One region of the Streptomyces sp. NPDC001222 genome, then DNA from elsewhere that is predicted to be linked to it. Evidence: riboswitches for the same ligand, from Rfam matches in the RefSeq annotation. Region 1 holds a riboswitch; each other region holds the start of a gene.

The links. Region 1 has a riboswitch for thiamine pyrophosphate ahead of thiO (glycine oxidase ThiO). Riboswitches for the same ligand answer to the same signal wherever they lie in the genome.
Region 2: it holds a riboswitch for thiamine pyrophosphate, as region 1 does, so the genes downstream of both, thiC (phosphomethylpyrimidine synthase ThiC) here and thiO (glycine oxidase ThiO) in region 1, are expected to answer to the same signal.
Region 3: it holds a riboswitch for thiamine pyrophosphate, as region 1 does, so the genes downstream of both, ACFY2Z_RS38785 (purine-cytosine permease family protein) here and thiO (glycine oxidase ThiO) in region 1, are expected to answer to the same signal.

Annotation. Positions count from the first base shown of each region.
Region 1 covers NZ_JBIAXT010000001.1:274,426-276,687, forward strand. Annotated here, with positions in the region: gene thiO (glycine oxidase ThiO) at 1-1,057, opposite strand, end outside; TPP riboswitch at 1,056-1,168, opposite strand; gene ACFY2Z_RS01270 (NAD(P)/FAD-dependent oxidoreductase) at 1,387-2,262, shown strand, end outside.
Region 2 covers NZ_JBIAXT010000007.1:207,463-209,724, forward strand. Annotated here, with positions in the region: gene ACFY2Z_RS13100 (YibE/F family protein) at 1-1,172, opposite strand, end outside; TPP riboswitch at 1,244-1,400, shown strand; gene thiC (phosphomethylpyrimidine synthase ThiC) at 1,393-2,262, shown strand, end outside.
Region 3 covers NZ_JBIAXT010000052.1:29,620-31,881, reverse strand. Annotated here, with positions in the region: gene ACFY2Z_RS38790 (jacalin-like lectin) at 1-1,223, shown strand, start outside; TPP riboswitch at 1,316-1,409, shown strand; gene ACFY2Z_RS38785 (purine-cytosine permease family protein) at 1,401-2,262, shown strand, end outside.

The sequences.
Region 1 (2,262 bases):
TCACCGGGGTGAGCAGGACGCCGTTGCGGTAGTGGCCCGTGGCCAGCAGCAGGCCGTCCAGCTCGGTCGGGCCGAGCAGCGGCGCGTTGTCCGGGGAGCCCGGGCGCAGTCCGGCCCGGGTCTCGGTGAGCGCCAGCTCGGTGATCCCCGGGACCAGCTCGTGCGCGTCGCGCAGCAGCTCGTAGACCCCGCCCGCGGTGACCGTCGTGTCCCAGCCCAGTTCCTCGCTGGTCGCGCCGACCACCAGCTCGCCGTTCTCGCGCGGCACCAGGTAGAGGTGGCCGCCGCGCACGACGGCGCGCACGGTACGGCTCAGGAACGGGGCGTACCGCTTCGGCACGGTCAGCCGCAGCACCTGCCCCTTCACGGGGCGTACGGGCGGCAGCACCTCGTCGGGCACCCCCGCGAGCTGCCCGCTGAGACTGCCCGCGGCCAGCACGACCTGCTCCGCGGCCAGGTCGGTGCCGTCGGCGGTCCGGATGCCGGCGGCCCGCCCCCGCAGCACCGTCAGCCGCTCGGCCCAGCCCCGGTGGAAGCCCACCCCGGCCCGTTCACAGGCCGTGACCAGCGCCGCGACCAGCCGCCGCGGGTCGATCTGGTGGTCGCCGTCGACCTTGAGCCCGCCGCGCACCCCGGGGGCGAGCATCGGCTCCAGGCGTCGGCAGTCACGGCCGCTCAGCCATTCCGACGCGAGGCCGGAGCGCTGCTGGAGGGCATGCAGGTCCCGCATATGAGCTCGGTCGTCGGCGTCGAGCGCGACGGCGAGCGTGCCGCACCGCCGGTATCCGAGGTCCTGCCCGGTGGCCTCGGTCAGCTCGGCGGCGAAGTCCGGGTAGCGCCGCGCGGACTCCAGATTGAGCGCGAGCAGCGTCTGCTCGCCGTAGTGCAGTTCGGTGACGGCGGCCAGCATCCCCGCGGCCACCTGGGCGGCGCCGCCACCCGGAGCGGGATCGACCACGGTCGTGGCGAGCCCGCGCTGCGCGGCGCGCCAGGCCGTGACGAGTCCGATGACCCCGCCCCCGACGACGAGGACGTCCGAGGTACGTGTGGGTGACATGGGCGTTCAGCCCCCTCCCTTCGCCGGCATGATCCGGATCAGGTTCGTACGGTCGGAGGCCGGCCAGCCTCCCTCTCAGCCCGGTGCGTCCGGGCTCCCGCGAGTGCTTGTACGGGGGCCACCCTAATCCGTGGCCGTCCGCGCCGGTAAGGGAGCCTCCCGGGGGGCCGAGGTTGTGCGGAGCCGCGGCGGGTAGGCGCAAGGGGACCCCCGGTCTCCGGCAGGCACTGCTCGGGCGGGGTCGCGGCAGGCAGCGGGACGAGTGCTGTGCAGCAGGTCACTCAGCATGCCCGCTGACTGACACATTGTCAGTTGGCTAGGGTGATCAGGTGAGCGAGCAGACGCAGGAGCGGGGCGATTCGGCACGGCGCGTCGTCGTCGTGGGTGCGGGCATGGCCGGGGTGCAGACCGCGGTCGCGCTGCGCGAGCAGGGGTTCACCGGCCGGGTGACGCTGATCGGTGCGGAGCCGCACCAGCCGTACGACAGGCCGCCGCTGTCCAAGGCCGTGCTGCTCGGCAAGGCCGAGGGCTCAGCCTTCGACGTCGACTTCGAGGCCCTCGGCATCGAGCTGCGGCTGGGCTGCGAGGTGGTCGGCCTGCGCACCCGCGACCACGAACTGGACACCGTGGAGGGACCCGTCCCCTACGACGTGCTCGTCCTCGCCACCGGAGCGGAACCGATCCAGCTGCCGGGCGCCGAAGGCGTCCCCGGGGTGCATCTGCTGCGCACGCTGGACGACGCCGAGCGGCTGCGGCCGGTCCTCGCCGAGCAGCACGACATCGTGGTCGTGGGCGCGGGCTGGATCGGTGCCGAGTTCGCCACCGCCGCGCGCGAGGCGGGCTGCGCCGTGACCGTGGTGGAGGCCGCGGACCGGCCGCTCGCGGGAGCGCTGCCCGCGGAGGTGGCCGCCCCGATGGCGGTCTGGTACGCGGACAGCGGGGCGGATTTGCGCACCCACGCGCGCGTGGACCGCATCGAGCCCGGGGCCGTGGTGCTCGACGACGGGTCCCGGGTGCCCGCGGACGCGGTGGTCGTGGGCATCGGCGCGCGTCCGGCCACGGCGTGGCTCGCCGGCTCGGGCATCGAGCTGGGCGCGCACGGGGAGGTGCCGGCCGACGAGCACCTGCGCACCTCGGTGCCGGACGTGTACGCGGTCGGGGACTGCGCGTCCTTCCCGTCGGGGCGGTACGAGCAGCGCCTGCTG
Region 2 (2,262 bases), on a different contig from region 1:
AGGGCGGCACCCGCGTACGCCAGGACGAGCGTGTTGACGACCGAGGCGATGTGGTCGCGGCCGATGCGGATGCCCGCGCGGTACAGCCCGCGCCAGCCCATCGTCGGGTTGGCCTCGTGCAGCTCCCAGACCGCGGAGGTCTGGGTGACGGTCACGTCGTCCAGGACGCCGAGGGATCCGATGATGACGCCGGCGAGCAGCAGACCGCTCATGTCGATGTGCGGGTACAGGCCGTGGATCAGGCCGGTGCTGTCGTCCGTGTTGCCGGTCAGCGCGGCCCAGCCGATGAACTCCGAGCCGAGGAGACCGATCAGCGACAGGGAGACGAGGGTGCCGAGCACCGCCACGGAGGTGCGGGCCGAGAGTCCGTGGCACATATAGAGGGCGATCAGCATGATGGCGCTCGACCCGACCACGGCCACGAGCAGCGGATTCGAGCCATCCAGGATCGCGGGCAGGATGAAGAGGCTGAGCAGCAGAAAGCTGACGGCCAGCGCGACGAGTGCCATGACCCCGCGCATCCGGCCCACGACCACCACCGCTACGGCGAAGATGCCGGCGAGCAGGGCCATGGGGAACTTGCGGTCCACATCGGTCACCGAGTACTGCAGTTCCTTGGGCGCGGAGGGCTCGTAAGCGGCCACGACCTTCTCGCCCTGGTGCAACTGCCGTGACTGGTCCGGCTGGACGATCTCCGTGAACGTACGGCCCTTGTCCTTGCCGGTGTCGACGCGGACGGTCGCCTTCTTGCAGGTGCCGGCCGGAGTCTGCGGGGCCGACGAGCCGCCGGTGAGGGAGGTGTCGCCGATCGGGCCCCCACCCGAGGCGTTCACGGACTTGCAGTCCACCGCCTCGACCGTGGTGACCGTGGCCTGTTGGGTCTGCCGGTCGAAACCGACGCCGGAGCGCTTGTGCGACGGGACCCCGCCGGGCCACAGCACCACGAGACCGACGATGACCGCCGCGGTGAACGGGATGAGGATCGCGGCGATGACCCTGCGCAGATGCCGCGAGACGGGAGCCGCGGGGCCATGGCTGTGACTGTGGGAGTGGCCGTGTCCACCGCCGGTCCCATGGCCGTGCCCGTCTGCGCGGCTGTGTCTGTCGTCCGGGCCGTGGTGGTGCGGCGGCTCGGGCGAGGGGTGCGAGGGGAGATGCTGCGTCGGGGGCACCGCCCGATCATCGCAAGAAGGCGCAGGGCCTACTGTTCAGCTCACCCAATTAGACGCTAGCGTGAAGGGACTTTTGCACACGCGGGAGCTCGGAGCACCGGGCTGAGAGGGCGCTGACCTCCGTAGACGCGATGTTTCACGTGGAACATCAGCGAGTGGAGACGGCTGTGCCGACCGCTGAACCTGTTACCGGGTAATGCCGGCGTAGGGAGTAGGTCTTATGACCGTCAAGGACGTACGCACGCCTGCCTCCGCTCAGGGGGAAGAGCCCCAGGGGGCCGGGAAGTCCATCGGCTGGCACAAGGCGTATATCGAGGGTTCGCGCCCAGATCTGCGGGTGCCGGTCCGTCAAGTGCATCTCACCAACGGGCAGTCGGTCACCCTGTACGACACCTCCGGCCCGTACACCGATCCAGTCGCCGAGACCGACGTCCGTCGGGGCCTCGCGCCGCTGCGGGAGAACTGGATCATCGCTCGCGGCGACACCGAGGAGTACGCGGGCCGCCCCGTCCGTCCCGAGGACGACGGGATCAAGCACACCTCGCCGCGTGGCGGTCTGCGCAACCTCGATGCGGTGTTCCCTGGGCGCCCGCGTCAGCCGCGCCGCGGTCGCGACGGCAACGCGGTGACGCAGCTCGCGTATGCGCGCCGTGGGGAGATCACACCGGAGATGGAGTTCGTGGCCCTCCGGGAGAACGTGTCGCCCGAGGTCGTCCGTGAGGAGATCGCGGCGGGCCGCGCGGTACTGCCGGCCAACGTCAACCATCCGGAGATCGAGCCGATGATCATCGGCAAGCGGTTCCTGGTGAAGGTCAACGCCAATATCGGCAACTCCGCGGTGACCTCCTCCATCGAGGAAGAGGTCGAGAAGATGACCTGGGCGACCCGCTGGGGTGCCGACACGGTCATGGACCTGTCCACCGGCCGCAACATCCACACCACCCGTGAGTGGGTGCTGCGCAACTCCCCCGTGCCGATCGGCACGGTGCCGCTCTACCAGGCGCTCGAGAAGGTCGACGGCAAGGCCGAGGAACTGACCTGGGAGATCTACAAGGACACGGTCATCGAGCAGGCCGAACAGGGCGTGGAT
Region 3 (2,262 bases), on a different contig from region 1:
GCTACAACGTCGCGGGCCTCCCCGAAGGCCTCTCCAGCGCCCCGACGCCCCGTCAGTCGAGCACGACGACGATCGGCGGGCGGCTCGGCCCGTACGACATCGTCCATGTGCAGGAGGACTTCAACTACCACTCCTACCTGTACGCCTCCGACACACACCCCTACCGCACGCCCACCAGCGGCGGGGCCGGCATCGGCAGCGGCCTCAACACCCTGTCCGACCTGCCGTACGACACCGATGACTTCGAGCGCGTCCACTGGAACTCGTGCCAGTACGACTCGGGCGACTGCCTCACCCCCAAGGGCTTCACGTTCATGCGGGAGCGGCTCGCCGAGGGCGTGTACGTCGACTTCTACAACCTGCACACCAACGCGGGGACGAACGCCGGCGACCTGGCCTCGCGCGCGGACAACCTCAGCCAGCTGACGGACTTCATCCGCACCCACTCCGCGGGCGACGCCGTCGTGGTGATGGGCGACACCAACACCCGCTACACCCGCTCCGGTGACACCATCGCGGAGTTCGCCGCGGCCAACGGCCTCACCGACGCCTGGGTCCAGCTCATACGCGGCGGCACCCCGCCCGCCAAGGGCAGCGACGCGCTGGTCTGCGACGAGAACGCGGCCACGAACAGCTGCGAGGTCGTCGACAAGGTCCTCTACCGGGGCAGCACGCTCGTCTCACTGAACGCCACCTCGTACAACAACGAGCACGCGAAGTTCCTCACCGACGACGGGCTCATGCTCTCCGACCACGACCCGATCACCGCGACGTTCGGCTGGTCGCGCAACTCCGCCTTCCAGCTCAGTGACCAGTTCGGCGGGCCGCACGGGGACTACTTCGACGACATCGACAGCGTCCCGGCGGGCGCGCGCGCCACGAGCATCACCCTGCGCAGCGGCTCCCGCGTCGACCGCATCGGCCTGACACTGAGCAACGGCACCACGCTCGCCCACGGCGGCACCGGCGGCACGGCCTCGTCCCTCACCCTGGGCAGCGGCGAGTACGTGACGAGCGCGCAGCTGTGCGAGGGCCAGTACGACGGCCACACGAGGATCTTCTACGCCAAGTTCACGACCAATCTCGGAAACAGCCTGGCGGGCGGCACCACGACCTCCGACTGCGTGACACGCACGGCGCCCAGCGGCTGGCAGATCGCCGGATTCCACGGCCGCTCCGGCGACGAGGTCGACAAGACCGGCTTCATCTACACCCGGCGCTGACACGGCACGTCGTAGAGCAGAAGGGCCGCTGCAGGATCCGGCAGTGGCCCTTCCGTATGGCACATCCCAGGGCTCGGGTTAACCTTGCCGCCGTACCGGACACGGGGTGCCCCGCCAGGGGCTGAGATCACACCCGTCGAACCTGAACCAGTTCGTACTGGCGGAGGGATGTCTTTCATGCCTTTGGCGCATGTTCCCGGCGGGCTGCCCGCCGACAGCCGGCGAGCCGTCTTCGACGGCCGGATGCCCAGCGCTCCCGGCGATCTCCGGATCGAGGGGCACGGCATCGAACCGGTCCCCGAGACCCATCGCTACGGCGGCGCGGGCCGGCTGTTCACCGTGTGGTTCGCACCCAATCTGACCATGACCGGTGTGTTCACCGGCACCATAGGCATCGCGCTCGGCCTTGACTTCACCACCGCGCTCGCCGCCGTCGTCCTCGGCACACTGATCGGCGCGGTGCCCACCGCCTATCTGAGCACCTGGGGCAGTCGCACCGGCGCGGGGCAGCTCCCCCTCGCCCGGCTCGCGTTCGGGCGTGCGGTCGCGCTGCCCGGTGTGCTGCAGTGGCTGTCGTCGGTCGCCTGGGACGCCCTGATCGGGCTCTTCGGCGGGGACGCGCTGGCGCGGCTGTGCGGCTGGCCGTTCTGGCTGGGTGTCCTCGTCATCATGCTGGCGCAGGGGGCCCTGGGCGTCCTCGGCTACGAGGCCATCCACCGCCTCCAGATCGTCATGACCTTCGTGCTCGCGGCCGCCTTCACGCTGATCGCCCTGCGGATGTCCGGCAGCGTCCAGGTGGCCGCGACGGGCAGCGCACACGGCGCCGACCGGGCGGGCGCGTTCGTGCTGACCAGCACCATCGCCCTCAGTCTGGCCCTGTCCTGGGCCCCGTACGCCAGCGACTTCAGCCGCTATCTGCCGCGTGCCACGTCCCGCTCCCGGATGTTCTGGTGCACGCTGCTCGGGCTCGTGGTGTCCTACGTGGCCGTCCAGGCCCTCGGGCTGTGGGGCGCGTCCGCGCTGACCGACCAGACGGCCA